DNA from 4 places in the Candidatus Nitrotoga arctica genome. Region 1 is predicted to be linked to each of the others. Evidence: predicted binding sites of a transcription regulator. Region 1 holds the regulator's gene; each other region holds the start of a gene.
The links. The regulator FliA, encoded in region 1, starts transcription of late flagellar genes. The targets are predictions, from matches to a motif close to CTAAAGTTNNCNNAAANNNTGCCGATANNA.
Positions count from the first base shown of each region.

Region 2: flhD (flagellar transcriptional regulator FlhD) is a predicted target of FliA. The motif match lies at 6,005-6,034, and genes of this name have one in related genera.
Region 3: MKZ32_RS12845 (Tar ligand binding domain-containing protein) is a predicted target of FliA. The motif match lies at 2,369-2,398, and genes of this name have one in related genera.
Region 4: MKZ32_RS15435 (flagellin N-terminal helical domain-containing protein) is a predicted target of FliA. The motif match lies at 5,528-5,557, and genes of this name have one in related genera.

Region 1 covers NZ_OU912926.1:1,387,834-1,395,805, reverse strand. The annotation lists gene flhB (flagellar biosynthesis protein FlhB) at 1-508, shown strand, start outside; gene flhA (flagellar biosynthesis protein FlhA) at 505-2,589, shown strand; gene flhF (flagellar biosynthesis GTPase FlhF) at 2,586-3,800, shown strand; gene MKZ32_RS06255 (MinD/ParA family ATP-binding protein) at 3,790-4,671, shown strand; gene MKZ32_RS06250 (RNA polymerase sigma factor FliA) at 4,990-5,700, shown strand; gene MKZ32_RS06245 (flagellar motor protein) at 5,700-6,440, shown strand; gene motD (flagellar motor protein MotD) at 6,456-7,211, shown strand; partial or broken gene MKZ32_RS06235 (IS1595 family transposase) at 7,688-7,972, shown strand, end outside.
Region 2 covers NZ_OU912926.1:2,444,060-2,452,031, forward strand. The annotation lists gene lipA (lipoyl synthase) at 98-1,036, shown strand; gene MKZ32_RS11195 (hypothetical protein) at 1,466-1,924, opposite strand; gene motB (flagellar motor protein MotB) at 2,848-3,807, opposite strand; gene motA (flagellar motor stator protein MotA) at 3,838-4,692, opposite strand; gene flhC (flagellar transcriptional regulator FlhC) at 4,884-5,441, opposite strand; gene flhD (flagellar transcriptional regulator FlhD) at 5,472-5,792, opposite strand; gene MKZ32_RS11220 (hybrid sensor histidine kinase/response regulator) at 6,435-7,964, shown strand.
Region 3 covers NZ_OU912926.1:2,798,049-2,806,020, reverse strand. The annotation lists gene MKZ32_RS12850 (site-specific recombinase) at 230-2,221, shown strand; gene MKZ32_RS12845 (Tar ligand binding domain-containing protein) at 2,414-4,309, shown strand; gene MKZ32_RS12840 (response regulator) at 4,324-4,737, shown strand; gene MKZ32_RS12835 (response regulator) at 4,790-6,931, shown strand; gene MKZ32_RS12830 (hypothetical protein) at 7,048-7,446, opposite strand; gene mutM (bifunctional DNA-formamidopyrimidine glycosylase/DNA-(apurinic or apyrimidinic site) lyase) at 7,672-7,972, opposite strand, start outside.
Region 4 covers NZ_OU912926.1:1,514,066-1,522,037, forward strand. The annotation lists gene fliK (flagellar hook-length control protein FliK) at 1-324, opposite strand, end outside; gene MKZ32_RS06755 (flagellar protein FliT) at 401-724, opposite strand; gene fliS (flagellar export chaperone FliS) at 920-1,450, opposite strand; gene fliD (flagellar filament capping protein FliD) at 1,464-3,470, opposite strand; gene MKZ32_RS06770 (flagellar protein FlaG) at 3,483-3,875, opposite strand; gene MKZ32_RS15435 (flagellin N-terminal helical domain-containing protein) at 3,941-5,434, opposite strand; gene MKZ32_RS06785 (GGDEF domain-containing protein) at 5,710-7,413, opposite strand; gene ispB (octaprenyl diphosphate synthase) at 7,806-7,972, opposite strand, start outside.

The DNA.
Region 1 (7,972 bases):
ACACAACAAAAAACTGAAGATGACCAAGGAAGAGGTGCGTAAGGAGGCGAGGGAATCCGAGGGTGATCCACAGGTTAAGGGACGCATTCGCAGCATGCAGCGCGAAATGGCACGCCGCCGCATGATGGCGAACATTCCCACTGCCGACGTGGTGGTGACCAATCCCACACACTATGCCGTAGCATTGAGTTACAGCGAAAAAGGTATGGGCGCGCCTGTCGTGGTGGCCAAAGGCTCCCATCTGCTTGCTGCACGCATCCGTGAAATTGCCATAAAGAATAATGTGCCTATCCTTGAAGCACCACCACTGGCGCGCGCCTTGCACAAGCATACCGAGTTAGGGCAGGCCATCCCCGAAGCGTTATACAACGCCGTAGCGGAAGTATTGGCCTATGTTTATCAATTGCGCCGTTATCGTCAAGGGAGTGGTGTCATGCCGGATGCTCCACATGATTTGCCGGTGCCACCACAACTTGATCCCGCATCTGATGAGGAAGGATCTATATGATTAATTTATTAACGATACAAAATTTAATCAAGCGTATTGGTTTGCGCAGCATGGCTGGACCAGTGCTGATTGTGATGATTCTGGCAATGATGGTGTTGCCGTTGCCGCCATTTCTGCTTGATATTCTGTTCACTTTCAATATTGCAATAGCGGTTATGGTTTTGCTGGTAAGCATGCATACCGTCAAGATTCTGGATTTCGCTGTATTCCCAACCATCCTGCTGATTACCACACTGCTACGCCTTTCGCTCAACGTGGCTTCCACTCGTGTGGTGCTGCTGGAAGGTCATACCGGCCCTGGCGCTGCGGGCAAGGTAATTGAAGCATTCGGCCACTTCCTGGTGGGCGGCAATTACGCCGTCGGCATTGTAGTGTTCATCATTCTGGTGGTGATTAACTTTGTGGTGATTACCAAGGGTGCAGGACGTATCGCTGAGGTGGGAGCACGCTTCACATTAGATGCGATGCCTGGTAAGCAGATGGCGATCGACGCCGATTTGAATGCCGGGCTGATTGGCGAAGAAGAAGCGCGACGGCGGCGTGCTGCTATTTCGCAGGAGGCAGATTTCTATGGCTCAATGGATGGCGCCAGCAAATTCGTGCGGGGCGATGCGGTAGCGGGCATTATCATCATTTTTATCAATGTCATCGGCGGATTAATCATTGGCGTATTTCAACACAACCTGGACATCGCTACGGCCGCCAATAATTATACCCTGTTAGCCATTGGCGATGGTTTGGTGGCGCAAATTCCGGCGCTTGTTATCTCCACTGCCGCCGGCATGATGGTGAGCCGTGTATCCACTGAAGAAAATATCAGCCAGCAAATCGTGGGACAGTTATTTAGTCAACCCCAGGTGCTGGTTTTAACTGCGGGCATCATCGGCATGCTGGGTCTTATTCCTAACATGCCGCACTTCTCTTTCCTGTTGCTTGCTGGCGCTCTAGGCGGCCTGGCTTATTTCATTATCCAACGCCCCAAGACAGTCGAGCAAAAGCCTGAGGCTGCCAGCATTGAGGTATCCCCATCGGAAACTAATGAGGCAAGCTGGGAAGACGTGTCGCAAGTGGACATACTGGGACTAGAAGTCGGGTATCGTCTTATCACGTTGGTTGATAAAGCACAGGACGGTGATCTATTGCGACGCATCAAGGGGATACGCAAGAAATTTACCCATGACATCGGATTCTTGCCGCCTGCAGTGCATATTCGCGACAATCTTGATCTGCGCCCGAATACTTACCGCATTACCCTGAAAGGGGTGGAAATTGGCACGGGCGACGCCTTTCCCAATATGCATCTGGCGATTAACCCCGGCAGCGTCAGCGGTGTATTGCCCGGTACCCAGACACATGACCCGGCATTCGGCCTGCCTGCTATCTGGGTAGATACGGCGATGCGTGAGCAAGCACAGTCTATGGGCTATACGGTGGTTGATGCCAGCACGGTTATCGCCACCCATCTAAGCCATCTTATCCATACCCATTCCGCTGAATTATTGGGTCGACAGGAATTACAGCTATTGTTCGATCATTTAAGCAAGCTGTCACCCAAATTGACCGAAGATCTTATCCCTAAATTGCTGCCGCTTTCTACAGTACAGAAGGTGATGCAGAACTTGCTCGACGAAGGTATGCATATCCGTGATATGCGCACCATTTTGGAAACGTTGGCTGAGTGTGCCGCTCAGACACAGGACGCTCACCATCTTACCGCCTTAGTGCGTGTCGCGCTGGGCCCGGCCATCGTGCAACAGTTCTACCCTGCGGCGCAAGAATTGCAGGTCATCGGCATGGACAAAGAGCTGGAATATATCTTGATGCAAGCCATGCAGACGGGCGGCAGCAATTTGGCTATCGAACCCGGATTAGCCGATACGCTTCTGCGTGAAGCGCGAACTGCTGCACAACTACAAGAACAATTAGGGCTGCCCACGGTGCTGTTGGTACCGGGACAGTTACGTGATTTGCTGGCACGTTTTCTAAAACGTGCGTTACCGCAACTGAAAGTTATTTCGCATGAGGAAGTGCCGGGCTTCAAAGCAGTACGGGTAACTTCAATGGTAGGAGGAAGAGCATGAACATGAAAAAATTTGTGGCACCAACTTCGCGCGAAGCATTACGGCTGATACGCATTGAGATGGGCGCTGATGCGGTTATCCTATCCAATCGTAAGGTAGACGGTGGGGTCGAGATTATGGCGCTGGCCAGCGCGGAATTTGCCCAGTTAACACATGAGTCCAAGCAACCCGTTCCCGTGTCAGCCCGAGCGCCGATAGTTATGCAGGAACGCGCACCCGTCGCAGTTATGGCGGAGCCTCCAATATCATCCATATCAACAATGCAATTGGAACAGCAAGGCATCCTCAGTGAGATCAAGTTCATGCGTAATATGATGCAGGAACAAATGGACTGTCTATCATGGTCAGACAGGCAGCAGCGCGACCCCCAACGCACACGTATGTTGCGCGATCTGCTGAATGCCGGATTTAGCCCAGCCCTGTCGCGCCAAATGATTGACAAGATGCCTGCTAAAGCCAATATGGAATGGGTGCGTCAAGTGCTAGGAAACAACTTGCGTATCGCCACGAAGCAAGAAGATTTAATCGTGCGCGGCGGCGTGGTTGCATTGATAGGCCCCACCGGCGTTGGAAAAACCACCACCACGGCCAAGCTGGCGGCACGTGCGGTGGTTCGTTATGGTGCAGCCAAAGTGGCATTACTCACCACCGACAGCTACCGAATTGGTGCGCATGAACAATTGCGCATTTATGGCAAAATACTTGGTGTGACAGTGCATACTGTACGCGACACCGAGGATTTACGTCTCACCTTGTCCAGCCTGAAACAAAAACATTTGGTGCTGATTGATACCATCGGTATGGGGCAGCACGATAGTCGCATGGCAGCACAAGCCGAGATGTTCAATGCTACTGGAGTGCAACGACTGTTGTTGCTTAATGCCACCAGTAGCGGTGACACCCTAAATGATGTGGTGTGCATGTATAGCGGTGCAGGGGTCATTGGTTGCATCCCCACGAAACTGGACGAAGCAGTAACCTTCGGTACGGTGCTGGATGTAGCAATGCGCCACAAATTGACATTGCACTACATCGCCAATGGACAACGCGTGCCGGAAGACTTGCACGAAGTGAACATGGAATATCTGTTGCATCGTGCCTTCAAACAATCTGCTAAAGCAACTCCATTCGCTTTGCATGAACTGGAATTCCCTGCGCTGATGGCGGGGGTGGGTGCGGCACCTGTAATGCGGGAGGAATATGCAACTTGAACGCGTAACTGATCAAGCAGAGGGATTGCGCCGTCTGTTGGTTCGTGCTTCCACGCGTGTGATCACGGTGGCCGCTGCCCGCGCTGGCTTCGGAGCGACCAGTGTAGTGGTGAATCTGGCTACGGCCTTGGCGCACGCCGGCAAAGAGGTGCTCATACTGGACGAAAGTCCGTCACACGACAATGTAAGTAATATGCTTGCGCTTAAGCCACATCATGATTTGTTGCACGCTGTACAACACGGAAAGACGATGCGCGATATTATGCTGCATGATGGTCCACAGAATATACGCATACTACCTGTAGCACGTGCCATTCAAGCGTTGCCAACATTGTGTACACAAAAACGTGAGCATTTGCTGGAAAGTTTGGCGGAAGCGTCCTGTGATGTTGATGTTGTACTGGTGGATGCAACAACATATAGGGAGCCGGATATTACTGGTAGCCTGGCACCCAATCAGCCGCTACTGCTCGTACTGAACTCCACTCCCTCTGCTATTACTGAAAGTTATGCCTTAATCAAGCGCATGGCCATGCAGGATGGACGCCAGAACTTTGGGATTATTGTTAACAAAGCATGTAATGAACAAGCGGCACGTCTTATATTTGGTAACGTGGCACAAGTGGCACGCCAACATTTGCAGGTATGCGTGGAATATCTAGGTTATATTCCGTTTGATGATAAGCTCAAACGTGCGACACAATTATGCCGCCCCGTTCTTGATGTATTCCCAACTGCACGGTCTGCGCTGGCATTTGGCGAGCTGGGACGCAACCTGATGTTGCTGCCCGCTACGGAGAGGGAGGGGTCAGGAGAAGGTCTGCCCAGCATTATGCAGCGATTGATTCGGCAGGTAAGTACCCTGAATTAGGACACACGCAAATTATTAATACATACATTATGGATATCTCTATAAATCAAACAACGTTTTGATATGTCATCGATTAGGAAATTTTATCAATAAATTTTAATTTAATTTACAGATATGGCGCTAGAATTTCAAATTACGCCTTGTTTTACTGAACCCAGTCATTTCCACAAAGACAGGGCCTCGTAAACTTTAATAAAGCATTTTAAATTTTTGATTTTCGTTTCACCAAAGCCAGCTGTATTGAGCTTATCGAAACGGGAATGATGGTTGCTACAGTTACACCTTCCATAATCAATGTAAATCTCCATAATAAATATTATGTACACAGCAAGCGGATTAAGCGACAAGGAACAGTGCATCAAAGAATATGCGCCGCTAGTAAAACGTATTGCGCATCATTTGATGGTGCGATTGCCCAGCAGCATAGTAGTAGATGACCTTATACAGGCTGGCATGATGGGGCTTTTGGAGGCAGCGGGGCGCTATGACGAGTTGCGGGGCGCGCAGTTTGAAACTTATGCCTCGCAGCGCATCCGCGGTTCGATGCTGGACGAATTGCGCCAAGCCGATTGGATGCCGCGCAGCTTGCGCCGTGATATGCGCCGAATTGAAGCGGCAATCAGCAAACTACAACAACGTCTGGGCAAACCACCGAGCGAAACGGAACTTGCTCAGGAGTTGGGCATGCCCTTGACCGAGTATCAGCATATGTTATTCACGTCGCGTGGCGCGCAATTAGTTTATTACGAGGATTTTCACAGCGAAGGTGAAGAGGATTTCTTTGAGCGTTATGATTTTGATAGCGATGCCAATCCGCTCGAAGTATTGCAAGATGAACGTTTTCGCGGTGCATTGATTAAGGCCATCGGAAATTTGCCGGAGCGTGAGCGCCTATTGATGGGCATGCATTATGAGCAGGATATGAACTTGCGCGAAATCGGTGAGGTGATGGGCGTAAGCGAATCGCGGGTGTGCCAGTTGCACAGCCAAGCGGTAGCGCGTTTGCGCAGTTCGTTGAAAGGCCATTAATGGACAAGCTTAGCTTAGCCGGTCTTTTGCTTGGCCTGGGCGGTATCTTAGGCGGACAATTACTTGAAGGCGGTGAGCTATCCATTCTTTTTCAGGGCGCGGCTTTTCTCATCGTGTTCGGCGGTACGCTGGGCGCCGTGATGCTACAAAGCCCACTAAATGTTTTTTTAGCTGGGATCAAAATGGGTCGTTGGGTGTTCGTTACACCCAAGTTATCCCCGCAAAAATTGATCTATCAGATTACCGCTTGGAGCAAACAGGCACGCAAGGACGGCATACTTATTCTGGAACCACACATTGCCAGAAGCAGCGATTTATTTGTGAAAAAAGGACTTCAACTGCTAGTGGATGGCAACAGTGCGGAAAAAATTCGAGAAGTACTGGAGGTCGATAATCATGCGTATGAACAATTGCGATTCCAGTCTGCACGTATATGGGAATCAGCAGCAGGTTATGCGCCGACTATCGGCATTCTAGGCGCTGTGCTTGGATTGATACACGTCATGCAGAGTCTTAGCGAACCGTCAAAACTGGGGGCAGGTATTGCCGTTGCGTTTATTTCTACCATTTACGGTGTGGGACTTGCGAATCTGGTTTTTTTGCCTATGGCCAATAAATTGAAAATGTTAATCCTGCAACAGGTAGTAATGCGTGAAATATTGGTAGATGGACTGACAGCCATCGCCAGTGGTGAGAGTTCACGTTTCATCGAAAGCAAATTGCAGGGATTTATTCCTTAAGCCATGGCACGTCGGGTGAGACATAAAGAACATGACAACCATGATCGCTGGCTGATCTCATACGCCGACTTCATCACACTGTTATTTGCCTTCTTTGTGGTGATGTATGCAATTTCTTCGGTTAATGAGAGTAAATATCAAATGTTCAGTGCCTCATTGACTTCCGCCTTTGGTAAACAGATAGTCAAATCCGAAGCAATTGTTCCAACCAGCGAGCAAGACTTATTGCTGAAATCCCTAGTGGACAGGAGGAACGCCAAGCTAGCCGAGCAACAGCAGGAAGCCATGCAGGACATCGCCAAAAAAATCAATCAAGTTATGAGCGCATTGGTTAAAAATGGCCAGGTCAGTGTAATGCAGACTAATCGCGGTGTAGCGGTGGAAATCAATGCTAGCGCGCTATTCAATCAGGGCGATGCGGTATTGCAAGGTAGTGCAATAAATACTCTGGCTGAAGTGGCGAAGGTGCTGGAGCAGGTCGATCTGGCCATTGAGGTCGAAGGACATACCGATAACATCCCCATTAACACTCAGCAGTTTCCATCCAATTGGGAATTATCTTCGGCACGTGCCAGTAGCGTAGTGCGCTTATTTATCGGACATGGGTTAACGCCACGATACCTGAAAGCGATAGGCTCCGCCGCCAACTATCCAGTCACATCCAATGATACGGCAGAAGGACGCGCGCGAAATCGCCGAATTACGGTGACGATATTATCACCTTCATTTGAGCGAACAGCGCCAGCGCCTAAAGACTCAGCCATCAAATAGTATGATTCGTCATTCCCGCGAAGGCCGGGATTTAGATGCTTTAATCAACTATTAAAGCAAAAAAAGCGAATCATGCAAGTTGGTTTACGATCCTCATGTTAGGCGTTGGATCCTACTCACTAACACACCAACTTTTTATAACGGTCATTCTTACGATCAAAGGCCCGCTCTTTTTTGCATTAGATGATCGTCTGAACTAAAGTCATGTCCACCTAACACTTCTTAATCAGATTTCTTTCCTGGCTTTTTCCCGATGCACGAAACCCCGTTCACGGCAACCAGGTCAACCTCAACTTTGGCGGAGCGTCAGGGAGTTAGACGGTTACATTATTAAATATTTGATAATTTTGTGCATTCTAGGCATCTAAAATTCATGCGTCCCTAATTCATTGAGAGTCATTAATTTATATGCTTCTGAACCATTTTCAGTTCTACTTGACCAACCCTTCATAATCAAAGAGATAAGGAGTTGACTCATGAATACGACGGAAGTGAACCTGCTGGACTGGCAGAAACGGTACGGAACGGAAGAAACCTGCGCTCAAGCGCTGGCGCAACAACGTTGGTCGGAAAGATTCCGTTGTCCGCGATGTGGACATGATCATGGCTATGCCATCACCCCACGCGCCACAGTTACGAATGCTCCCAATGTCATTACCAAGCCTCGCTCACGGCTGGGACGCTGTTTCACTCCACCAACTTTTCCCTGACCAAGTGGTTCTGGGCAATCTATCTGAGTGCATCGGACAAGGGCGGTATCT
Region 2 (7,972 bases), 1.1 Mb from region 1:
TTAAGATTTCACACAAGACTCGCTCCTACAACAAAATAAACAACAGCTTATGTAAGAGCACGCATTGCATGCAAACTAGCTAAAAGGAAAAACCATTATGACTATTACAGAAAAGCAAACTGGCGCAGCTAAAACAACACGTAATCCAATCAAAATAGTTCAGTTAGAGCAACGACTACGCAAACCAGAATGGATACGCGTTAAATCCGGCAGCGCGCAAGGTTATCACGACGTCAAGCGCCTGCTACGCGAACACAAATTACATACTGTGTGCGAAGAAGCATCTTGCCCCAACATTGGCGAATGTTTCAGCAAGGGTACGGCCACTTTCATGATTCTAGGCGACCTCTGCACACGACGGTGCCCCTTCTGCGACGTAGGACACGGCAAACCGCTGGCGCCAGATACTAACGAACCAGCACATCTGGCGCAATCCATTGCGATACTCAAGCTTAAGTATGTGGTTATCACCAGCGTGGATCGCGACGATCTGCGAGATGGCGGCGCCCAGCATTTCGTCGATTGTCTGACCGCCATTCGCGCTACTTCACCACATACCAAACTGGAAACACTGGTACCGGATTTTCGTGGCCGCCTGGAAACTGCATTGGACATCCTGGCGAATAGCCTGCCTGACGTACTTAACCACAATATGGAAACCGTGCCGCGCCTCTACAAACTGGCACGTCCCGGCGCAGACTACACTCATTCGCTCAAATTATTAAAAGATTTCAAAATACGCTTTCCACAGGTGATAACAAAATCCGGCCTGATGCTGGGACTGGGCGAAACTGACGAGGAGGTGCAACAAGTAATGAGAGATATGCGCGCGCACGATGTACAAATGCTCACGTTGGGACAATATTTACAACCCTCCGACAGTCACCTGCCAGTGTTACGATATGTCCACCCGGACACCTTCAAAATGTTCGAGCAGTCCGCGCTGGAAATGGGATTCTCACATGCAGCCTGCGGGCCGATGGTACGCAGCAGCTACCATGCTGATGAACAGGCACATCAAGCTGGCGCTATATAATATTCGAGAAAAAATACAGATGCCTTTCTGTTACAAGAGACAATGCCAATACCCCAGTTTTATAAATTGATAGGTAAAGCGATTATCCACAACACTACTTTCACAAGTTACTCACATGTAATAAATAGATGCTCTCAAGAAATGCCCTTTATTTCACTATGCGGAAGCATCAGTGAACATTGGTAATAAAAATATCGCTGTAAAATATAAAGTGGACACGCAAAAATCAAGCTAAACGTGAAAGTGCGTGGTTGCAAATAGAGGTCGACTTGGAGTACGGAAGCGGTCGCCGATGTGCCAGCAAAAAGCAGAAATGTCGGTGCCGAAATAATCAAAAACATATGCAATGCATGAACTACAAGGCCAGCATTAATGCTGGCCTTGTAGTTTAATTTTTACTTAAACATCATGGTGCCATATTATCAAGTGTTACCTGCCTTGATAATAATTTCTTCCAGAACTAGTAGGGTATACATTAAAGCAAGATCCTGATGCATTATTCGTCCCTGCCATACAGTAAAACTGATTGGATTCAACTTTTGGCTTTGCTTCATTACGGGCTACACGGTATGGATTGGGTTGACCATGCATTGCTCTTACCCCATTTTCACTCTCACCTACACTTGGAAAGTCCTGAGCCATGTTATAGGGAAGACGAACTCCCTTATCATCAACCTTTATATTTTGTGTCTGACCATCTATCGTTGCTTTCTTGAAATATGCATCCGACGCAGCATGAGCATGCCCATCATCAGTAGTGGGAGAAGCATGTGCATCAGCAGCTCCATGCGCATCAGCAGCTCCATGCCCATTAGTAGCTGCATGCGCTACTGACAAGCCAAATGCAAAACAGGAAACGATAGCTAGATTCATAACAGTTTTTCTCATTATAAGCTCCTTAATTATCAAATCTTACGAGGATAGTTGAGTGGGGGTGAAATGTGCCTCACTCCTACAAGCTTTATTGCTACTGCATTAAGTGTGCAAATAATCATCATGGAAGTAAACCAATATACAAGCTCACCATAGTATCAAACAGTATTTATTGAACTAAACCTAGTTCAATATCCACATAACTCATTGATACTAAAATTAAGATTAACCTTCTACAGAAAAAAACATACGTATAAAGTATTCTCCTGATAAATCCCTATTCCATTTTTATTAAATGCATAACATATTGTTTTAATTAAAACACTACACCCATTTAATCAAATTACATAGACCCCATGGATATAAGTACATTTAGTAGCTAATAAACGATATTACAGTCTCTCCGTCTACAGTAACTTCTAAATACGTAACTTCTACATACGTCTTTTCACACCACAACGATCAACTTCATGGAGTTTTCGACAAGTATCTTTAATTTTTAATTAAGACCACCAATCGTCAACTTTAGTACCGCTCAGTTTCACGCGCCCACCTTTACATATACACGAGTGAGAGCCGCATAATAGGACGACGGCTATAAAAAGTAAATAAGCAAATCGTTTAAGTCACACGAATACCGCTAGCATATGAAAATGAATGAGTAAATTCCTATTCGATAGACTCAAGAGAACGTGGGTACCACGGCAGTAATGAACAACTAAAAACTATATTTCAAGAATATTAATGGAAACTGGAAATAAAATTATCTATATGTGCACTGCAAAATTCGCATCGCCAATATTCTTAAATCCAAGCAAAGAAACACACCATTATCAAGAAACAGTAAATGCTACGCTTAATCACGTAACAGCCTTTCCATCCAAATGACAAGGCCAGCATATGCTGGCCTTGTCATTTGGATGTGCTAGCTCAATTTATCAATGGGTGTTGTTGCTCTCAATACTACTCTTTATCAATTGCGGGGCAGACGCTCCACTTTCAGCTTCCACCTCGACTGTACCTCCATCAGTGCGCACAGACTCTTCTGCCATTTTGTTCATCACAATAATATTTATGCGACGGTTAATTGGATTGAATGGGTCTTTCCCGTCAAATAGCACAGCAGAAGATAATCCCACCACTCGTACCATTTTTTCCTCCTCCATCCCACCCGCAATCAACTCACGGCGCGAAGCATTAGCACGATCTGCCGACAGATCCCAATTACTGTAACCCTTCTCACCAAAAGAATAGGGCCGAGCATCTGTATGTCCCGATAAACTCACCTTGTTTGGTACTTGATTCAACATCTTGCCAATTTCACGCAGAATTTCTATAGTATAGGGTTCGAGTTTTGCACTCCCACTCTGAAACATGGGACGATTTTCTTCATCCACAATTTGGATGCGCAGGCCTTCAGTGGTAATGTCAAGAAGAATTTGTTTCTTGAATTTTTGCAGTTTGGCATCGGCGTCGATCGCTTTTTCCAGGCTAGTTTTCAACATCTTGAGCCTGTCCAGTTCGTTGCGTCTTTCGATACGCAAAGCTTCTTCAGTTGCCACCTTCAGATTGACTATCTTCTTTTCAGTCGGAAGCTCCCCCTGCTTCACTTGGCCTTCACTACGCGTCAAATCTTTACCTCCCCCCTTGATCAGGCTGGAGCTATCGCCACTACCAGACCCACCTAACAGTGAAACCTTGAGCGGCGTATTAAAATAATCAGATATACCTTTCAAATCACCTTTAGTGGTCGAACCCAACAGCCACATCAACAGAAAGAATGCCATCATTGCAGTAACGAAATCAGCGTAGGCAATTTTCCAGGCGCCGCCGTGATGCCCGCCCGCCACTTTCTTTATACGCTTAACTACTATGAGTCTTTTATCGTCGCTCGCCATGATGCAGCTCTTTCAATGTGAATTTTCTATTCAGCGCTTTTGTTTAACGTGCTCTTCCAGCTCGATGAAACTGGGACGTTCAGTAGAATTGAGTACCTTACGACCAAACTCTACCGCCATCGCCGGAGCATAGCCATTTAGATTGGCCAGCAATGTAACCTTGACTGTCTGGAACATTTTGCTCGACTCCTCTGCTTTTTGCTCCAGCAACGTCGCCAAGGGGCCGACAAAACCATAAGCTAGCAGGATGCCCAAAAAGGTGCCTACTAATGCTGCACCGATCAGCACGCCCAATTCGGCGGGTGGTATTCCGACAGACCCCATGGTGTGCACAACTCCCATAACCGCCGCAACTATACCGAAAGCTGGCAAGGCGTCACCAAACTTGGCCAGAACATGCGACGGTACCATTGCCTCATGGTGATGGGTTTCTATTTCTACATCCATCAGATTCTCAATTTCCATCGCATTCAGGTTGCCGCCCAACATGATTCGTAGGTAATCTGCCATAAATTCAATTACATGATGATCCGCCATTACTTTTGGATATTTAGCAAAGAGAGGACTCTCATTTGTATTCTCAATATCGTTTTCAATGGCCATCAATCCTTCCTTACGAATTTTGCCAAGCAGCTCATAGAGCAGGGCCATTAATTCCATGTAGTGGCTTTTAGTATATTTAGCCCCCTTAAATATACTAGGCAATGCTTTCAAAGTGGCCTTGATTGCTTTGCTGCTATTTCCCACTAAAAAGGCACCCGAACCAGCACCTGCTATCATCAATAACTCGATTGGCTGAAGCAAGGCAGCCAAATGCCCGCCCGCTAATGCATAGCCCCCGAACACAGAAATTAAAATTACTACATATCCGACAATTACCAACATGGCCCAGCTCCCTTGAATTGCGCACAAAGCGATCTTTTGTAGCAGTGTAGTATCGGCTTATGTAAAAACCTCGAAAAAAAGTTGGATAAATCGATATTATTTCGTGCATTCACACAATTGGATAGCGTAAACATCATCATGATTATTCCACATAGCCTTTTGTGACGGTAACGACACCCGATAGTAAAACTTTAATTCGCCACGCTTAATGCCAACAAACTTGATATTGCAGCGTTCCTTTTTGTTTTTCCGGCACGGGAGGGTGGACGACAGATGCCACACACATAGTCAGAATAGAGTCCATTGGCATGCGCTATGAAATGTCCACCACATTCGGTGCAACCTGTCAGTTGCAGCATCTGTGCATCAAAGAACCGTACTAAAAACCAAGCACGTGTAACACTCAATACCGGCTCATCGCCGCTAACATTGATTTGCTCAAGATACAATAAATAACTTTTAATTAGTGCCTCGACGCCCGTTAAGCTGGTATGCCTAAGCAGAAACTGATGGATATCCATAAACAGCGAAGAATGAATGTTAGGCGACCAACTCATGAACCAGTCAGTTGAGTAGGGCAACATACCCTTTGACGGCGAAACACCCTTTACCTCCTTGTACAACTTAAGCAAACGTTCACGACTTAAAACGGTTTCTTCCTGCAGTAATTGCAGACGTGCTCCTAGCTTGATTAAATCCACGGCAATCTGGATTTGGTAAGCTTCAGTGACCACACTCTTGTTTCGCATGATACTCCTCCACCAATAATTTATTTTAAATCAAGCAGCTAAAGCCTCCAAAGGCTGCCCGGTCATCAGGATAGTGGTGTGCGCTTGTGACATCATCCTGTCCTTGTTGTAATCGGTGATCATATTGAGTAGGAGTTTTTCATCAAAGCGAAAGCGACACAACAACATATTGGAGGCCGCCATTTTGAGTAATTGTGCTGAGCTTAACCCGGCGATGAGTTCAGCCATTTCTTGGCTAATTCCAAGACGAAAAATAGCTGCCTCCTTATCGTCCTGAATCATCTGCCGTGCGAGCAGCATATAAGAAAGATTGGCGTCTTTAATTTCTAGATGAAGTTGATCTATATTCATGATTCGTCCCCTTGCAAGTTAACAACACTGTCTTTTTCGACGGTTGAATATTGCTATACGAACGAACAGAAAGAAATCAGAAGACTTCCGATCTCTTTGTAAGAAATTTTCCTACACGGACAGACAAGCCTCCACTTACCCGTATTAGGTTGTAAGCGGAGGATTCCATGTTTACCTGAATCTGCAAGGGGACAAATTCAAGCTTACATTTTTATTATCGACAAACAATGACAAGACTTTAATTTTTTTTGAAATATATTTCATATTACGTACTTAATGTCATAGTCAATTGATAAATATTAATTATTTATTTCTATACGACTATGGACAGCATGCTTCTCCCATAACTACAAACTTAATACCTTGCCGATATTTGCTTGAAAGGGTGGCATAGCTAATAATCACATATTCTCGGATTAGCCAAATGATTTAGCTTTTAAAAGGGGCTGATCGGAAAAAATTTTTATAGAGATTTAAACTGTTAAATTTAAATTTAGCCCTACAATCCTGCATCAGTAATATTTGGGATTCCCGCAAAATTAGTTAATTTATGTTCAGCGATAATAACTCCTACACTATCCTGAAAACCTGGTTTCTGGATTATTACAAATTAATTTCAACCTTATGAAATACAAATAAAATATGGTTGCCAATAAACTTCGGGTCTTATTAGTGGAAACCTCACTAGAGGATGCTCAACGCACGCTCGCAAAACTACAACAGAGCGGTTATGAGGTTGGACATCGACGAGTAGATAATGCGTCCACCATGCAAGCTGCCTTAATTGAAGATGAGTGGGATGTGGTGCTGTGTAGCTATGACCAATCCGGGTTTTGTGGACTTGCCGCGCTCCAGCTAATGCAATCGACAGGAGTGAATCTTCCTTTTCTCTTCCTGTCGCATGACCTACATGAAGAAACCATCATTCATACCATGCAATCCGGTGCAAACGATTACATTTTTAAGGGCAGCTTAAATAGGCTCGCTCCCTCAATAGCGCATAATTTACGCGAGGCACGTATTCGTTACGAACACCGGCAGGCGCAAATCGCCTTACAAGAGAATCAAGCGCGTCTGCAAGCCTTCATTACCAACTTGCCAGGTATGGCCTATCAAGTATTGCTAAAACATGACGGCGAAATATCATTCCCTTATATCAGTGACGGTAGCAAAGCTCTTCTTGACTTGAACCCGCAGGATTTAGAAAAATATCCTCACTTATTCATGAATATTCTGCACCCGGATGACCGCATCTCATATGAGCAATCCATGCGCACTTCAGCAGATAATCTTTCCTTCTGGAACTGGGAAGGACGTATCGTGATATTGCCAGAAGGCGAGATTAAATGGATCAATCTACGCTGCAGCCCTCGAAGAACATTGCATGACGAAATTCAGTGGGAAGGCATTATGTCCAACATCAGCCAAAGCAAGCAGGCGGAAATTGAAATAAAATATTCGCAGGAACAATTGCGTGAACTGTCTTCTCACATCCAGCTCGTACGTGAACAGGAGCGACTTAACATTGCGCGCGAGGTGCATGACGACTTGGGAAGTACTCTTACCGCCATTAAACTCAACATCGCTTGGCTGGGTGGACGCCTGAGTAGAGAAGCACCTGAACTGATTGCAAAAATTAAAGATGTTGAAAACCTGGTTGATAAGTGTACCGCCGCCGCCAACGATATCTCTCATTCCCTGCGTCCAAGCACGTTGGACTGCTTCGGAATCATCGCAGCAATGGAAATTGAAGTGGACGAATTCGAACAACGTACTGGCATTTCTTGCGTATTCAACCACCCAGATGAAGATATCACTCTAGGTCCGGATATCGCCATCGCGCTGTTCCGCATCCTGCAAGAAACGCTCACCAATATCATGAAACACGCACAAGCCAGCAATGTAACAATAGAGCTGCACAATCAAGCTACCCGCGTCGAAATGATCGTTAGCGACAATGGCCTCGGCTTTACCGAATCCGACCGCATCAAACCACGCTCTTTTGGCCTGCGCGGCATTAAGGAACGAGTCGCCTATTTCGGCGGCAATGTGCATATCAGCGGCACGCCCGGCTCAGGAACCACAATTAAGGCATGCATCCCGCATCAACCCGAGCCAGCAGCCATTGGCGGCTTTTGTTTGCCACAGCCCCAGCAAAAAATGTTGTGGTAAACACTATT
Region 3 (7,972 bases), 1.4 Mb from region 1:
TCAAAATAACTGTACATCTTCCCATCATTTAATCCTCAATGTATTTGACCTCCCATCGAAACATCGCTTGTGGAGAACAAGACGCTGTCGGGGTTTCTATCATTCTTGCGTTGGTTGTAGCCAAACCTTATTGGGTGGATGCAATATTGATTTCAACGCTCCGTCGCTTAGACATTGCAAATATGAAACCTGCTCACCGATCTACCTACCTTTACCTGGACCAAAATGAATGGAATCTGTACTCAAAAAAATACATGCAACTCCCGAGGAGACTGATTCAACCCTGTTGATTGAACTGGTCGATAGCATTCGGCCGAAGAATCCAAATGTCGGGGAGGTGGCTACGACAAATTTGCGCGCTTTGATCACTTTGTTGAGGATGCACCCAGAATATGTTGCCGCACTGCGGAGCTATGTATTGGCACTATTTGAGAAGCGTCGCCACAGCCATCTCTATGCCGATATCGGCATATTATCTAATGAAGGTTTTTTTACTACAGTCTGGAATCGTTTCATCTTTCGTTTACTACCGCAGGAAACACGTGATGATTACCTGAAGGATATGTTCGGGCTCGTGTTCCATAAGCATACTGATTATCTATGGGTCGATCAGATTCCTGATGAAGTATGGATTGAATTATTGAAATGTATTGATTTTGATGCGGAGCCCTCTCATCCCGGATGGGCAAAAATTCAGGAGGAAATGCTGGATGCAGTTCAGATGCTGTCCTATCGCATTGCATCCACGGGACTTGAACATGAACTGGTGCGTAATTATCCGGATATTGAACGCTTCGAATCTCCGTTTTTAGCGCAGAACGTAGAGGTCTGCGATTATTACCGGGCCTACCATGCTCATCTCAGCGGAGATCCTGCTCTACCTGACGACAAGCATATCCCGGTGTTGCTGCAGCAATGCGAAGAGGTGCTGGTAAAGGTGCGCAAGCAAGCTTTACAAAATGGCGCGAGCATCAGCCTTACATACCATTTGCAGCGCGTGAATCAGATGATCAAGCGGCTGCAAACTTTGCTGGTATTGCTCAACCCGAACGAAACCACGATGCGCAGTTTGGCTTTGCTGCGTGAATTGGTGCGTGAGGAGAATCGCAAGTACAGCGTGCGTGATGTATTTACTCGCGTCACCGATTTGGTGGCTTTGCAGGTTACAGAGAATGCAGGGAAAACCGGTGAACATTATGCTGCCGCGACGCCAGGCGAGTATTTTAATATGCTGCGCTCATCCATGGGAGCGGGTTTTATAATCGGATTTATGGCGCTGATCAAGATCGGGATTAGCAAGATGATGTTAGCGCCTTTTACCCAAGCTTTTTTCTTCAGCATGAACTATGCCTTTGGCTTTTTGCTGATACACGTCATGCATTTTACGGTTGCCACCAAACAACCAGCAATGACTGCGGCGATGATTGCGGCTACGGTTGATCAGAATGCTGCATTGAACTGTAAAGGTAAAGCGCCGCTTGATGGGGTAGTGCAACTCATCGCTATTGTGTGGCGCACCCAGATCGTTTCAATTTTTGGCAATGTGATACTCGCGATTCCAACCGGCATGCTAATTGCGTTGTTAAGCTACATGGCTGGCGCACCGGTGATGTCGGAGGAGAAAGCCTGGCATACATTGCATGATATCAATCCCTTCTATAGCTTGGCTTTGGTTCACGCCGCGATTGCTGGTGTGTGTCTTTTCTTTGCCGGGTTGATCTCTGGTTATTACGACAATAAGTGTGCTTACACTCGAATTCCTGCTCGTTTAAAACAATTGCACTGGTTGCGGAAATTATTAGGAGAGCACCGACTTGACCGCTTTGCAGCTTATATCTGCGACAATCTTGGTGCGTTAATGGGGAATTTTACGTTCGGTATCATGCTCGGTAGCATGGGGATGATTGGCTTTATGCTCGGTCTTCCTTTCATTGATGTGCGTCACGTCACATTTTCGTCAGCCAACTTTGCTTTTGCGTTGGTTGCGCTTGATTTTATGGTGAGTTGGCAGCTAGTAGCAATTTCTCTGTTAGGCATCGCGCTGATCGGGATAGTCAATCTTGCGGTGAGTTTTGGCTTGGCTCTTTATGTCGCGATGAAGGCGCGCCAAGTACGTTTCAATCGTATTGGCGAATTGTTTCAGATGCTGGGGGCTCGCTTTGTGAGTAACCCACGTGAATTTTTCTTTCCTCCCAGAAACGGAGCGGTACTACAAAATTAGGTACCTTGAACAAAATAAGGCCGGGTAGAGCGGGAAGAAATTATAGGAAGAAAGCGTTGGCTGAGTCCTAATCATGCGCGCGGGCTGATTGATATTACCAGCCCTAAAAACCAGTGACAGAAGTTTTATAGGGCATCGTTTATTGCAATAAAGCACTATTATTCAGTGCCGTAATTATTAACGCAGGTTCACATGTTTAAAAATTTGACCATCAAAACACGCTTGATTTTCATTCTTTCTTTCTTGGTAGTCTTTCTGCTAGGAATCGAAATGCTGGGATTGTTGGGTATGAGCAAAGCTAACGACGGTCTGAAAACCGTTTATGAGGATCGCGTTATTCCGCTTGGCCAATTGGGGCATATTGAATCGCTCTTGCAGCAAAGCCGTCTCTCCATCGCGGTTGCTTTGGTGACACCCACACCTGAGGTCATTGACAACAACACTGCAACATTCGAAAAAAACGTCAAAGAGATTAACAAGACTTGGGAAGAGTACTTGGCGACGTATCTGACTCCAGAGGAGGAAAAGCTGGCTGATAAATTCTCCCAGGACCGCAAAAAATTCATCACTGAGGGTCTAATACCAGCAGTAGCCGCTTTGCGTACCCACGAAATCAAAGAAGCGAATCAAATTGTTGTGGAGAAGGTACGTCCCCTCTATGACTTAGTTAAGGAAGATATTAGCGCGCTGATTGATCTTCAATTAGATATTACAAAACAGGAGTATAGATACCAACAAAACCGCTACGCGACCATTCGCAATATTTTCATCGCCTTGATAATTTTTGTACTGGCACTGGTCGTATTGATCAGCGTCGCGGTCACCCGAGTTGTTTTCAGGCCGCTGGAGAAAGCAGTGGAGATTGCTCGTAGCGTTGCCGCAGGCGATTTTACGCAGCAAATCGAAGTTCGATCGGCGGATGAAATCGGCCAGCTGCTGCAAGCACTGAAAGAAATGAACGATAGTCTGGTGAAGACCGTCGGTCAGTTGCGCGACAGCGAAACGCATGTCCGCGCCATGCTGAATAACCTGATTGAGGGCATCATTACAATTAACGAATATGGTGTGATTGGAACTTTCAACTCCGCCGCCGAGCGCATATTCGGTTACACCGAGGCCGAGGTAGTCGACAAAAATGTTTCCATGCTCATGCCTGCTCCCTACCGCGAGGCGCACGATGGTTATCTTGCCCGCTACCTGCAGACCCGAGAGAAAAACATCATTGGTATCAGCCGCGAGGTGGTGGGGCTGCGCAAGGACGGAACAACCTTCCCCATGGAGCTGGCAGTGATCGAAACGCGCCAGGGTGAACGCCATATATTCACCGGATCCTTACGCGACATTAGCGCGCGTAAGCAGGCTGAGGAACAGAGGGCGCGTCTAATCCACGAACTTGAAAGCACCCATGAAGAATTAAAAAGCTTTGCTTATGTGGTGTCTCATGATCTTAAGGCGCCGTTGCGAGCCATCAGCGCATTGGCAGGTTGGCTTTCCCATGATTACTCGGACAAGTTTGATGAAGAGGGTAAAGAACATATGCGTCTGCTTATTAAAAGGGTATACCGCATGGATAATCTGATTAATGGAATTTTGCAATACTCGCGGGTAGGCCAGGTGAAGGAGAAGGTGATTGCGGTGGACCTCGACCAGCTAGTGCGGGAGGTGCTTGACCTTCTTTCGCCACCGGCCAATATTGTGGTCAGTATTGATAATACTTTGCCGACCGTCATGGCAGAACCGACCCGCATCGAGCAGGTATTTCAGAACTTGCTCTCCAATGCCATCAAATACATGGACAAACCACAGGGCGAAATTCGCATCGCCTGTAGCTCAGAGGATAAGCAGTGGAAATTTATCATCGCCGACAATGGGTCAGGAATTGAGCTGCGGCACTTTGAACGAATCTTCCAGCTGTTCCAGACTTTGGCGCCGCGGGACAGGGTGGAGGGTACTGGCGTCGGCCTTTCCCTGGTGAAAAAAATTGTGGAAATGTATGGTGGTAAGATATGGTTGGAGTCTAAAGTCGGGGAGGGAAGCACGTTTTTCTTCACGCTACCCAAAAGTGTAACAACAGCAAGTTCAAATTAAGGAAAAAGAAAAGCATGAGAATTACCAACAAACCCATTCTTCTGGTGGAAGATGATCAAGTGGACACCATGACAGTTATCCGCGCGTTAAAAGATATTCACGTAACGAATCCGTTGATACAGCAAGAAAACGGCGAAGATGCTCTGAATTATTTGAGCGATTCTAACAACGAGAAACCATGCATTATCTTGCTTGACCTGAATATGCCTATCATGAACGGCATCGAGTTTTTGCAGGTATTGAAGCATGATGACCAGTTAAAAGGCATCCCGGTGGTTGTGTTGACTACGTCTGAAGAGCAACAGGACAAGGTGAACAGTTTTAACCTGGGCGTGGCCGGCTATATGGCAAAACCCGTGGATTACCTTCAATTTGTGGAAGTGATGCGTTCGATCGATACCTATTGGACCATCAGTGAGATGCCCTGATGTGCTCAGACCACAGGGTATATTTTTAGGCTAACAAGGTGCTGATTTTACGATGAAAAAATCTCATATTCGCATACTGATAGTTGATGATGACATGGTGGACCGTTTAGCCTGTCGCCGCGCTCTAGCACAATGCCCGGATTACGAATATGTGCTAACAGAAGCCGAAACCGGACGAGAGGGGCTGCAGTTCGCTCATGCGCAAAAGCCGGACTGTATTTTGCTTGACTATCACATGCCGGACATGAATGGTTTAGAGTTTTTGACTGAGCTGGCCGACGACATAGGAGAGATTCCGGTTCCCGTGATGATGCTGACCGGCGCTGACAGCGCCGCAGTCGCGGTGGAGGCCATGAGGCGTGGCGCACGGGATTACTTGGTCAAGGATGTGGACCGGCAATATCTCGAATTGTTACCCACCGTCATCCAGCGCGTGGTGCGCGAGCGGCAGATGCTGACGGAAAAGAAACTGACGGAAGATAAGCTGCTCCAAGCCGAGGCCAAATACCGCAACCTGGTAGAGCAAATCCCGGCAATCACCTATATCGCCGCGCTAGACGAAGACAATCGAGTTCTTTACATTAGCCCACAAATCAAGGTGCTGGATTTTTCCTCGGAACAATGGCTGGAAACTCCAGGAATACATCTCACCCAGATTCATCCAGAAGACCGGACGCGCGTGTTAAATGAACTGACCAAGAGCCGCGCCAACGGCACTCCCCTGCGTTGTGAATATCGCCTGGTGTCCCGCGATGGAACAGTTTTTTGGTTTCGTGATGAAGCAAGCGTAGTGCGGGATGAATCGGGACGCTCGCTATTCCTTCAGGGTATTCTGGTTGATATCACTGACAGTAAACAGATTGAGGCTGAGCTGCGGCAACACCGCTGGCGCCTTGAGGAGCTGGTGGCAAAGCGCACCAATGAACTGGCGGAAGCGAATAAACATCTGCGTCAGGATATTGTGGAACGTAAGCGTGTTCAAGCAGAACTGATCAACGCCCATGCAGCAGCAGAAAAAGCCAATCTTACGAAATCGAATTTTCTTTCCAGCATGAGCCATGAATTGCGCACGCCGCTCAATGCCATTCTTGGTTTTGCCCAGTTGATAGAAATCGGCTCTCCTACGCCTACGCCCACTCAAATGGCAAGGCTTAAAGAGATTCTCCATGGAGGCTGGTATTTGCTGGAGCTGATCAACGAAATTCTGGATCTCGCGACAATTGAGTCCGGCAATCTTGCGCTGAACCTAGAGTCGGTATCTTTGGCTGAGGTTATATCCGAAAGTCAGGCTATGATCGAGCCTCAGGCACAGCAACATGGCATTCAGTTGATTTTTCCCAAGTTCGATAGCCCTTTGACTGTCAAGGCGGATCGGACTCGGTTAAAGCAGGCTTTGATCAACCTGCTATCCAACGCGATTAAATACAATCGCGAGCAGGGAACGGTCGAGGTGAAATGCGTCACGGGTACGTCGGAGTACGTTCGCATCAGCGTTCAGGATACGGGAGAGGGATTACCCCCAGAAAAATTGACGCAACTTTTCCAGCCATTCAATCGTCTTGGCCAAGAAAATGGGCCCATCGAAGGGACTGGCATTGGTCTGGCGGTGACCAAGCAAGTGGTCGAATTGATGGGAGGCTCAATCGGGGTGGACAGCACCGTCGGAGTGGGTAGTGTATTCTGGTTCGAACTAATCTCGGCTACGGAACCTCAACTTGCCCTGGAAGGATGCAAATCTCAGGAACTGCCTGCAAAAACCTATGCTGGCACCCAGCAGTACACCGTGCTCTATTTTGAAGATAATCCGATCAATTCATCCTTAATCCAAGAGCTTATTGAAGAGAATCGTCCAGATATACACTTGTTGATTGCGAGTAACGGCAACCTGGGTATCGAGCTGGCATGTATTCATTTACCAGATGTGATTCTGATGGATATCGCCTTGCCTGATATGAACGGTATCGAAGCCATGGAGATTCTACTCAAAGATCCGCTAACAGCGCACATCCCCATTGTTGCACTGAGCGCGGATGCCATGCCCCATCATATTTTGAAGGGAATGGAAGCAGGATTCTTTCGCTATATCTGCAAGCCCTTTGAACTCAATGAATTTATGTTTGTGATCGACGAGGCACTTAAATTTCGGAAAAGCAGCTTAGCCAGTACGAGTAAAACAAAAGAAATTGAGGTCTAATTCCCCGATCGTAGAGTGGGGAAGCGCCAGCCAGCAGATCATATTCAACTCTTGTTATAGCAAGTGAGTTTTGTTTACTGTCTGACAGGAGTCCTCCTAGAGTTCATTCTAACTCTTCACTTCAGCACCACCACAAATATCAAGGTAGACAGAGTAATGGCCAGTAAAACACACATATAGATCAAGATCTTGATTCGAACTTTTAAAACTTCGATTACATTAACTACGTGTGCATTTTGTTCGGCAAGTGATTTGATTAATTTGGCTGATGAGTTATGGTCAGAATTCAGTTCAATTATCTTCGCCTGAAGATGACGAACGCGATTGTCTAAATTTGCGAGTCCTTCAGCATCGAAAGAGACCATCGTTGACGAACTGTCAGCCATAGGCTGGCTATTTGTTTCATCCTTTGCCGCAGTAAAAAGGCGTTTCGCGCCTTTAACCATGCCCGGCGCGGCTTCCAATACATCTTTCCAGGGTATGACCCGCAGCGCGTTAATCCAACCTATAGCCAAGATGTTTCCTCCTGTGTCGTATATATAGCGATATTAGCAACCATACCACCAGCTGATAGCACTGTCTGAATAAAATACTCTGGTGCAGGTAATTTTTCCAAGATTTTATTAAAAAATTTTATTAAAAATAGAAATTTTGGTACGCAATTGCGTGTAAAAAAGCGCAAGATTTAAAAATCTCGCTTCGTAATTTAGCGGCACCAGAGCGATAGGGGAAGGTATTGATTATTTTTGGCACTGCAAACAATAAAAACTTGATCGCTGTCCTTGCCGAATCTGTTTGATGGTCGTGTTACATGCACGACAAGTCTCGGTCGCACGGCCATACACCCAGTAGTGCTGCTGGAAACAGCCAGGATTGCCATTGCTGTCTACGAAGTCGCGCAGGCTGCTGCCGCCGAGCGCAATAGCTTCCGTCAACGTTTCTTGTATCGTTTTTACCAATCGGGCGCAACGTGGTCGACTAAGTTTTGCGGCGGGTAGTTGCGGGCGGATACCCGCGCGGAATAGCGCTTCATTGGCGTAG
Region 4 (7,972 bases), 130 kb from region 1:
CGAACTTAATTCCTCCTGTGTGGATAACGGGTTGTTTGAAGCGGACATGCTAAAGGTCAGGCGGGGAGTTGTGGCGATGACTTGCAGTTTGATCGTGTCGCCGCTATGGATAAAATCTGGAAGCAGTATTTGAGTAAGTTGTTCGCCAACACGAACATTGAATAACCCGGGGGATACTTGATTTTGTACAATGCCCTGAATTTTTTGCCCCGGCTCAAACTGTCCCGTTTTAGGTGCCGTGTCAATAGCAGCTGTCGGAAGCGTTTTTTGCGCTAGTCCGAGCACCTTGAGTGTATTCAGGAGTTTGACAGGCAGCATGTACATTTAGCGTGTTATGCAGAATGCTACAGTATTTCCCCGCTTTCCTAAAGCATGGTTATGCCTGCACGCATTCTAATTGTTAATATTCGCTGGAGTAAGTCTGCTGCAAACGGCGTTCTTGCCCCGTGCTACGCATGATGCGCTGTAATTGCTCAACCCACGGTTCTGTATGGTTACGGATTTCCGCATCGTCTGCGAGGATTTTACGGATCAACTCCACTTTACACAATCGTGTACTCTCGTTAGGCGGGATGCCTATATCTTGAGTTTTCATGATTTCTACATGTTGGCTACATTGTTTCTCCAATTCTACCAACTGATCCCACTGGCCATCTATGGCGGCTACGCGCATCTGGGCGGTGATAGATGAAAGAAATTCGTAATTTTCGATAACTGGATTCATGGTCTACATCCTTTAATCTTGGTTTATTGATTGCGTAACTATGTTGTTGACCATTTCGATTCGCTTTATGTTGCAGGTATAACCAAGCATCGTCGTTCAGGGTATCGGCTAGCGTCTAGAAAACTTTAACTGGGTTCTAGGATTTTTATCCGCTCTACTGTAATGCGTTAGAGCGAGTAGGCTCTTATTCACTGTCTATACACCTCCATAAGCTGACATGGCATGTCTGACGGTTGCTGACTGGGGAGTGGAAATTGATTGGACGTTGACTACTTGCGGTTTAACAGTGGAGACTGCCTGTTGCCGCGCGATGATGGGGACAGCAGGCGAGGTTGATGTGGTTTCTGGGCGTATGCTTTCCCAAGCACCTTTCAGATCATTCAACAGGCGAGTAACTTCATTCAGAGCGATCTCGTCGTTCTTCAAGTTGGCGGTCAGCAGGCGGTTGGTCATGTAGTCATACAAGGCCGCGAGGTTGTGTGCCAATTCGCCGCCCACGTCTTTGTTCAGGCTGGCTTTCAGACCATCATCAATGATCAGAATGGCTTGGGAAATGGCAGCACCTTTGGCAGGAATATCTTTGCGCAACATTCCGTTCTTTGCATTGACAATAGCCAACAATGCGCCTTGAAACAACATCAAAATCAGTTGGTGCGGGTCTGCTGCCGCTACGCCGGATTCGACCCTCACTTTGTTATAGGTTCGGATTGCAGTCATTGTGTTCATGATTTTCTCCTACTTAAAATTTTGGTAAATTGGCAAGTTGCTGGGTCAGGTAGGTGCTGGTCTGGTTCATGCTGGTTAACATGGCATCCAACGCACTATATTGCATGCGATAACGTTGCTCGATGCCGACCAGCCGCGCCTGTAATGTGGTGCGCCGGTTGCCGATGTCTGCAATGGATTTGTTGATGCCATTGGTACGACTCACCAGAACTCCATCGCCAGCAAGAATGGATGTTGACCATTTATTCAGTGAGTAGGCATAGCCTTGTGAGTAATTCAACATGCCGCGTGCCCCCAATACTCCGCCGTTGATGCTGATGCTTAAATCTTGCGGATCGCCGCTGGTTGCGGTTAGAGTTTGACCAGAGCCGGTCGCAGTTATCCCACCAATGGTACCGGCTACATTTACTCCGGCCGACTGTATCGGTGCACCACCCATTAAGTCGAGCGCTCCGTTGCCACCGGCGATGGCGACACTGGAGCCAGAACCATAATTAGCCGCAGTCACCGAAAGCACGCCGGCATTTTGAGTAACGGCAACCGAAATACCCGCTGCGGATAGCTCGCTCGCGCTGTTGATTTTCGATTGCAGCTCGGCCGCTAGCGACTGTGCAGTATAGGTAGCGGCAGTCAAGGTCACGGAAGTGCTGACCCCGTTGATGATAAAGCTCAATGTGTCATTGGTGGCCGTAGTGATGGTGGTATTGGCAGCGGCTGATCCAACGGCTGTGCCTCGGGTAGCCAATTGGCTGATGTTCACCGCATAGTTTCCAGGTTTGGTGGCGTTGCTCGCAGAATTAAAGTTGACCAGGCTGTCCGTGGCATTTCCCACTGCGGCAAACAAACTGGCAATGTCGTTAAAGTTGTTAGAGATTGCGTTGCCGAGTTTGGTGCTATCCAGAGCCAGTGCCCCATCTTTTTGGAAAGAAACGCCTACCTGTGAAAGTGTGGTCAATGCGCCAGAAGTACCCGCAATGGTAGTTGTTAATGCGGCGCGCAATTGTGACTGCAGGGAGCGTACCGTGCTATCGCCTTGCAACAGTGCGCCTGTTTTAGATGCAGGATTGTAAGCCGACAATGTTGTCAATGTAGAGGATAAATCGTTGTAAGCCTTAACGAATCCAGAGATGGAGTTGCTGATTGCGGCGGTGTCGCGTACTACCGTCAGGCTTGTAGCTGAAGTAGTGGTCTTGTTCAGATTGAGGGTCACCCCTGGAATTACGTCAAAAATGGTGTTAGAGCTTTTGCTCACCGTTACGCCATTCACCTTGAAGTTGGCATTCTGAGCAGTGACAGTCTCGGCGAGATGCTGTATGCCAGCCGGATCGTTTGCTAGCAGGTTACTTACTGCAGTGTCGCCCGTCACGTTGATCTTGAGGCTGTTGTTCGCGCCATTGTTATCCGAAGACAGAGCAAGACGATAGGGGGTGCCGCTACCGTCGTTGATGATGGTTGCTGTTACGCCCATCTTGCCAGCATTGATAGCATCACGGATACCTTGCAGCGAATTATTAGTGCTGTCTATGGTGATGCTCTTGGTAGCGTTGCCATTGCTGGTAAACGCTGCGCCGGTATAAACTCCGGTGACGGCACTGAAGGTACCACCGCTGATGGAACCAAAATCGAACGTCACTGTAGTTGTAGCACCTGCGCCGATCGCAGCGGTGCTGCTCGTTTGCCCGGAGGCAACCAACTTTTGTGCCTGGGCTAGGCTAGTCACATCCAAAGAATAAGAGCCCGCTATTGCAGTGCTGGCGGCAGTAGCGGAAAAAATGGTGGCGTCGGAAGGGGTAGCATTGACCGCTTGAAATTTGCTGGCATTACTTAGCCCTTGCAAGGCAGTTTGGAAGGTTGCCAAGGCACTTTTGATTGTCCCAAAGGCGGAAAGTTTGGCCTGATAGCTGGCTTCTTTGACATTCAGTTTGGTAATGGGTTGTTGTTCCACCGTCATCAACTGACTGACGATGCTGTTGACGTCGATGCTTGTGCCAGTCGTTGCAGATGCGGTGGTAGTCACCATTCTGAATTTCTCCTAGGCCTTCTGTGTCAACAATAAACCATTTTGAATGCGGTCTATTGCGCGAGTAAGTGACAGTCCTTCTTCAGAAGGGAATTGACGAATCAGATCGCCGGTTGTCGAATCAACCACTTTAATTATAGATTTCTTGGTGCTGTCGTCTACGCTGAACTCAACGTCCTTGTTAGCCTGCTGCAACATTTGATTGATGTTGTCTACCGCACTCTTCAATTCTGTTGCGGAGGTCTGCTGTTTGGCGATTTGTTGCGCCGCAATTTCAGGCAACTCTGAGGCTACACCAGGCCTGGAAACAACCACACCAGGCTCGCCATTACTGGCGAGCCTGTCATTTGTGAGACTAGCAGGCTGTTGAGCCTGAGTCGTGTTGCTTATGTTTGGGATGAGCATTTTGCTTCTCCTTCTCTTAAAAACCTAGCCGAATCGCTTCGGCTAGGTTTATGTAGCTAACTAACTTATCTCAACAGCGCCATTACTCCGTTCGGGATCTGGTTCGCCTGCGCCAACATCGCTGTACCGGCTTGTTGCAAGATCTGGTTGCGGGATAATGAAGCAGTTTCGGCAGCAAAGTCGGTATCCACGATGCGGCTGCGTGATGCAGTCAAATTTTCTGTAGAGGTTTGCAGACTGGTTACCACCGATGCGAAACGGTTTTGAAAAGCACCGAGTGAAGCGCGTGAGCTGTTTATTGAGACTAATGCACCGTCAAGAGCGGATAGTGCTGCAGTCGCACCTGCTGCGGTTGAAATGTCCAATGCCGATATGGAGGAGACCGAGGAGACGGTAGTGGCTGCTGTGACGAGTCCGCCGGCTGTAAGTCCGGCGCGTGCTGCTGCGCCGCCGCCCTGCACGATGCCCGCTGCATTGGTGCTGTTCAGCGTGATTGTACCGTGAGTCGTTACAGCGGCAACTGGGCCTGCAACGTCACCGGTTACCAAACCAAAGGTCGTTAAAGCAGTAGCAGCATTGGTAGTACCTAGTGCTAGCAGACTGATGTCACGTCCATCCACAGCTGATAGACTAACCACTCCAGTGGACGCATTTGCTGTGGCTGTCACCCCGGATTGGTCGGAAACCGAGTTGATGGCTGCCGCAACGTTGGCACCTTGACCTGCGGCCGTAGCACCGCCAGCAATCGCGCCTACTGCGATGCCGTTTACACTGAAACTGTTGGCGGCAGTAACGCCAGCAAATACCGATGCTGCAGCGCCAGTGAGAGTGGTTGCATTCGCTGTTGCAGTGACACCTGACTGAGAGGAAATGGCATTGATGGCTGATGCGATGGAATAGGCACTGGCGGCACTCTGGCCGGGCAATGAACCGATATTTGACGCGCCTACCTGGAAACCATTCAGCGTTACATCACCAGCAACAAGCGCGGCTGTTGTGGCTGCTCCGGTTCGTGTGGCCGCAGTTGTTGCTCCAGCGCTGCCCAGTTGTGTGGTACGTGCGCTGGAAATCGTGTTGATCGAGATTTGGTCGTTGGCAGTTCCACCTGCGCCGACTTGGAAGTTCTGTGCAGTGAACGTACCATCCAACAGCTTCACGCCGTTGAATGAGGAGTTTTGTGCAACACGGTCGATTTCAGCACCTAGCGATTGCATTTCGCTATTCAGTGCGGCACGGTCAGACACGGAATTGGTGCCATTGGCCGATTGAACCGCCAAGTCACGCATCCGTTGTAAGTTGGCACCGATCTGTGACAAATCGCCTTCAGCTGTTTGCGCCAAGGAGATGCCATCGTTGGCGTTACGTGCGGCTTGGGTGTTACCGTTGATTTGTGAAGTCATACGGTTCGAAATCGCTAGTCCCGCTGCGTCGTCTTTGGCGCCGTTGATGCGTAAGCCGGAAGACAAACGTTGCAAGGAGGTTTGCAGCATGCTTTGCGATGTGTTCAGGTTGCGTTGTGCATTCAGGGATGAAATGTTGGTATTAATGAATGAAGGCATTTTAATGCTCCTTTAACTGTGTTTGTTGTACGGCATGATTGCCATTTACTTTGGCTGGCCAGATTTTTCAGGCTCATCAACCTCGGTTAGTACAGTTAACGGAAAGGGCTGAGAAAACTTTAGTACATGCTTATTTTTTTGTCTGAGGCGTAGAAGATCTCATTACAATTGGTCGCTGACAGGAATTCTTGCTAATTCATAACACTATGTTTATTGTAGTATAATTTACAAAAATCGCATAATGGAACCACTAAATCTGAATCACACTCTTCCCGTCAATCGGCCGCAAATACACGATTTTTACCGGCTCGTTTGGCGTTGTACATGGCTTTATCTGCCCGTCCGATTGTTGATTCAGGGTCTTCGCCACTAGTATGTAGTGCAACCCCGGCGCTAAAGGTAATCAGCTGTCGGTTATTGTTATGTAGAAAAAGATTTTTAGTGAGCTCGCGCTGCAGGCGGATTATGGTGGCCATTGCCTCTTCCAGGCTAGTATCTATCAGGATAATCAGGAATTCTTCGCCGCCATAACGTGCTACTTCATCGGTCGGGCGGAGGGCATTTTTAATTACCTGGATTAAATGCACTAGTGCTTGGTCGCCGGTCTGGTGACCCAAGGAGTCGTTAAGTTGCTTAAAATTATCAATGTCGAGCAGCGCAATGCTGACTGGCGTTTGCTGGCGGTCTGCGCGTTTTATTTCGCGATCCAGTACATCATCGAGCCCGCGTCGGTTGAGTGCCCCAGTAAGTTGGTCCTCGCGTACTAATTCGCTTACTTGTTCGAGTTCTTGCTCCAGTTGTTTGACACGTTCTTCGGCAATGTGCGCCTGTTTTCGTGTGCTAACCAGCTCTTCATGTGAGCGCATTGAGATAGCCTGAATGATGCGCGTGTCTTGCATGATGTCGCCCAGGATGTGGCTTAATTCAGTTAAGTTATCTGCTTGTCCGATTTCCAGGCTATAACCTTCAATTTTAGTGTGATATGCACTAGTGCTGTCGGTCATTTCGCTCAGGCGATCGATGAAGGTGGTCATCAGACTTTTAAGCGTGATCTTGGCATCGATCATGTTTTGTCTTAGCAAGCCTTGCTTAATGATCGTGCTGCGCAGGTTGCGTTCCGCAGTGGCGATTGTGTGTTTACTGATGGGATTCTCGATGATTTCCTGTAGGTTAAGAATCTGGTCGTGCAGCCACTTGTCTTCGGTCACCAGTTCGCCGACGTTTTCCACCAACAGGCGAAATAGACGCATCAATCCTTCCTGAATGTTGAAATTATCGTTGTCGCGTAATTCCAGCTTTATCCAGAGCTTGCGTAGTTGCTTATTCAGCTTAATGGCTTGACCATAATCGCCGGTGGCGCGTGTCTGTTGGGCCAGTACCTGAATTTCACTCTTCAAATCGGGATCTTCGTTGTTTATGCTTTCAAGAGACTGCGCCAGCAACTCGCGCAGTTGTTCTACCAGTTCAATATCTATTGTCGTATCAATAGCCACGTCAGGATGGCTGCTGTGAATAATGTTATTAACATTTACGGTGTCAGGTGGCAAAATGTTATCTTCTGCTTCCGATTCAAGTTTTGTCGGGATTAATTCGCGAGGATTAGACGAAGTTGTTTCTTTCCAGGAAACTATTAGGCTCTGTAATTTTGTGAACAGGGCATTGGAGTCATTATTGAATCTATTTAGAACGGTTACAACGCTTTGTTTTTTGCGTGAAATAGTGATGCCTTTGTGCGAAGCTTCCATTTGTGTGAGCAGGTCACGAATCAAATTTGGCCATGCCAGTTTCAATTGGTCGTCGATTGATTTTTGAGGAAGCTGCGCCTCTGATGTCAAAATTTGGACCGTACTATTGGCATCGTGGTTGCCACTAATTTCCTGATACAGGCGCGTATAATTATCCGGCGTTGGAGCGATCTTGCGAGCCGCCAGGGTACTTAGGGTTAATCGCGCGATTTGGGAAGAGGTGTGATTAGGCATAACTTTAATTAAAAATTAAATAGTCGAAAATTTGCTTTCTTACAGTTCTCTTTACGAAGTCGAGAAAATGCTCATTTTAGTGTGCGAGAGCAGAGTTAAAACAAAAAACCTCATAAACATTGTTGATGATCATCGGATGGTGCCCATTGTAGGGTATGTAGCGGGCGGCTAAGCTAGGATTAGCAGCTGATTTCCGCTGTAATTCACTGTGAATGCTTTATAAATTCGCGTGATGACCGTGCATCAAGCTTATTGATTATTGAATGAACGATAGCTCAAGGCTTCGCTTTTGAAGCTGGCAAGCGATTCTTGCAATTTCGTCAAATTTTTTTGGGGGCTGTCACTGGCAGGCTTCAGATCTGTGGGGATGATTTACCCAAGATTCAGCCTAATTAAAATTGCCGTGTGGCGGCAAAATTAGCTAATTGTAGTAGAGATTGTTTGTAAGCCGTATCGGGCAGGATGGACAGTGCCGCGCATGCCGCATCGGATTCTTTTTTTGCCTGCTGCCGGGTATATTCTAAGGCGCCGGTTTGTTTTATCACCTGCAATACTTCGG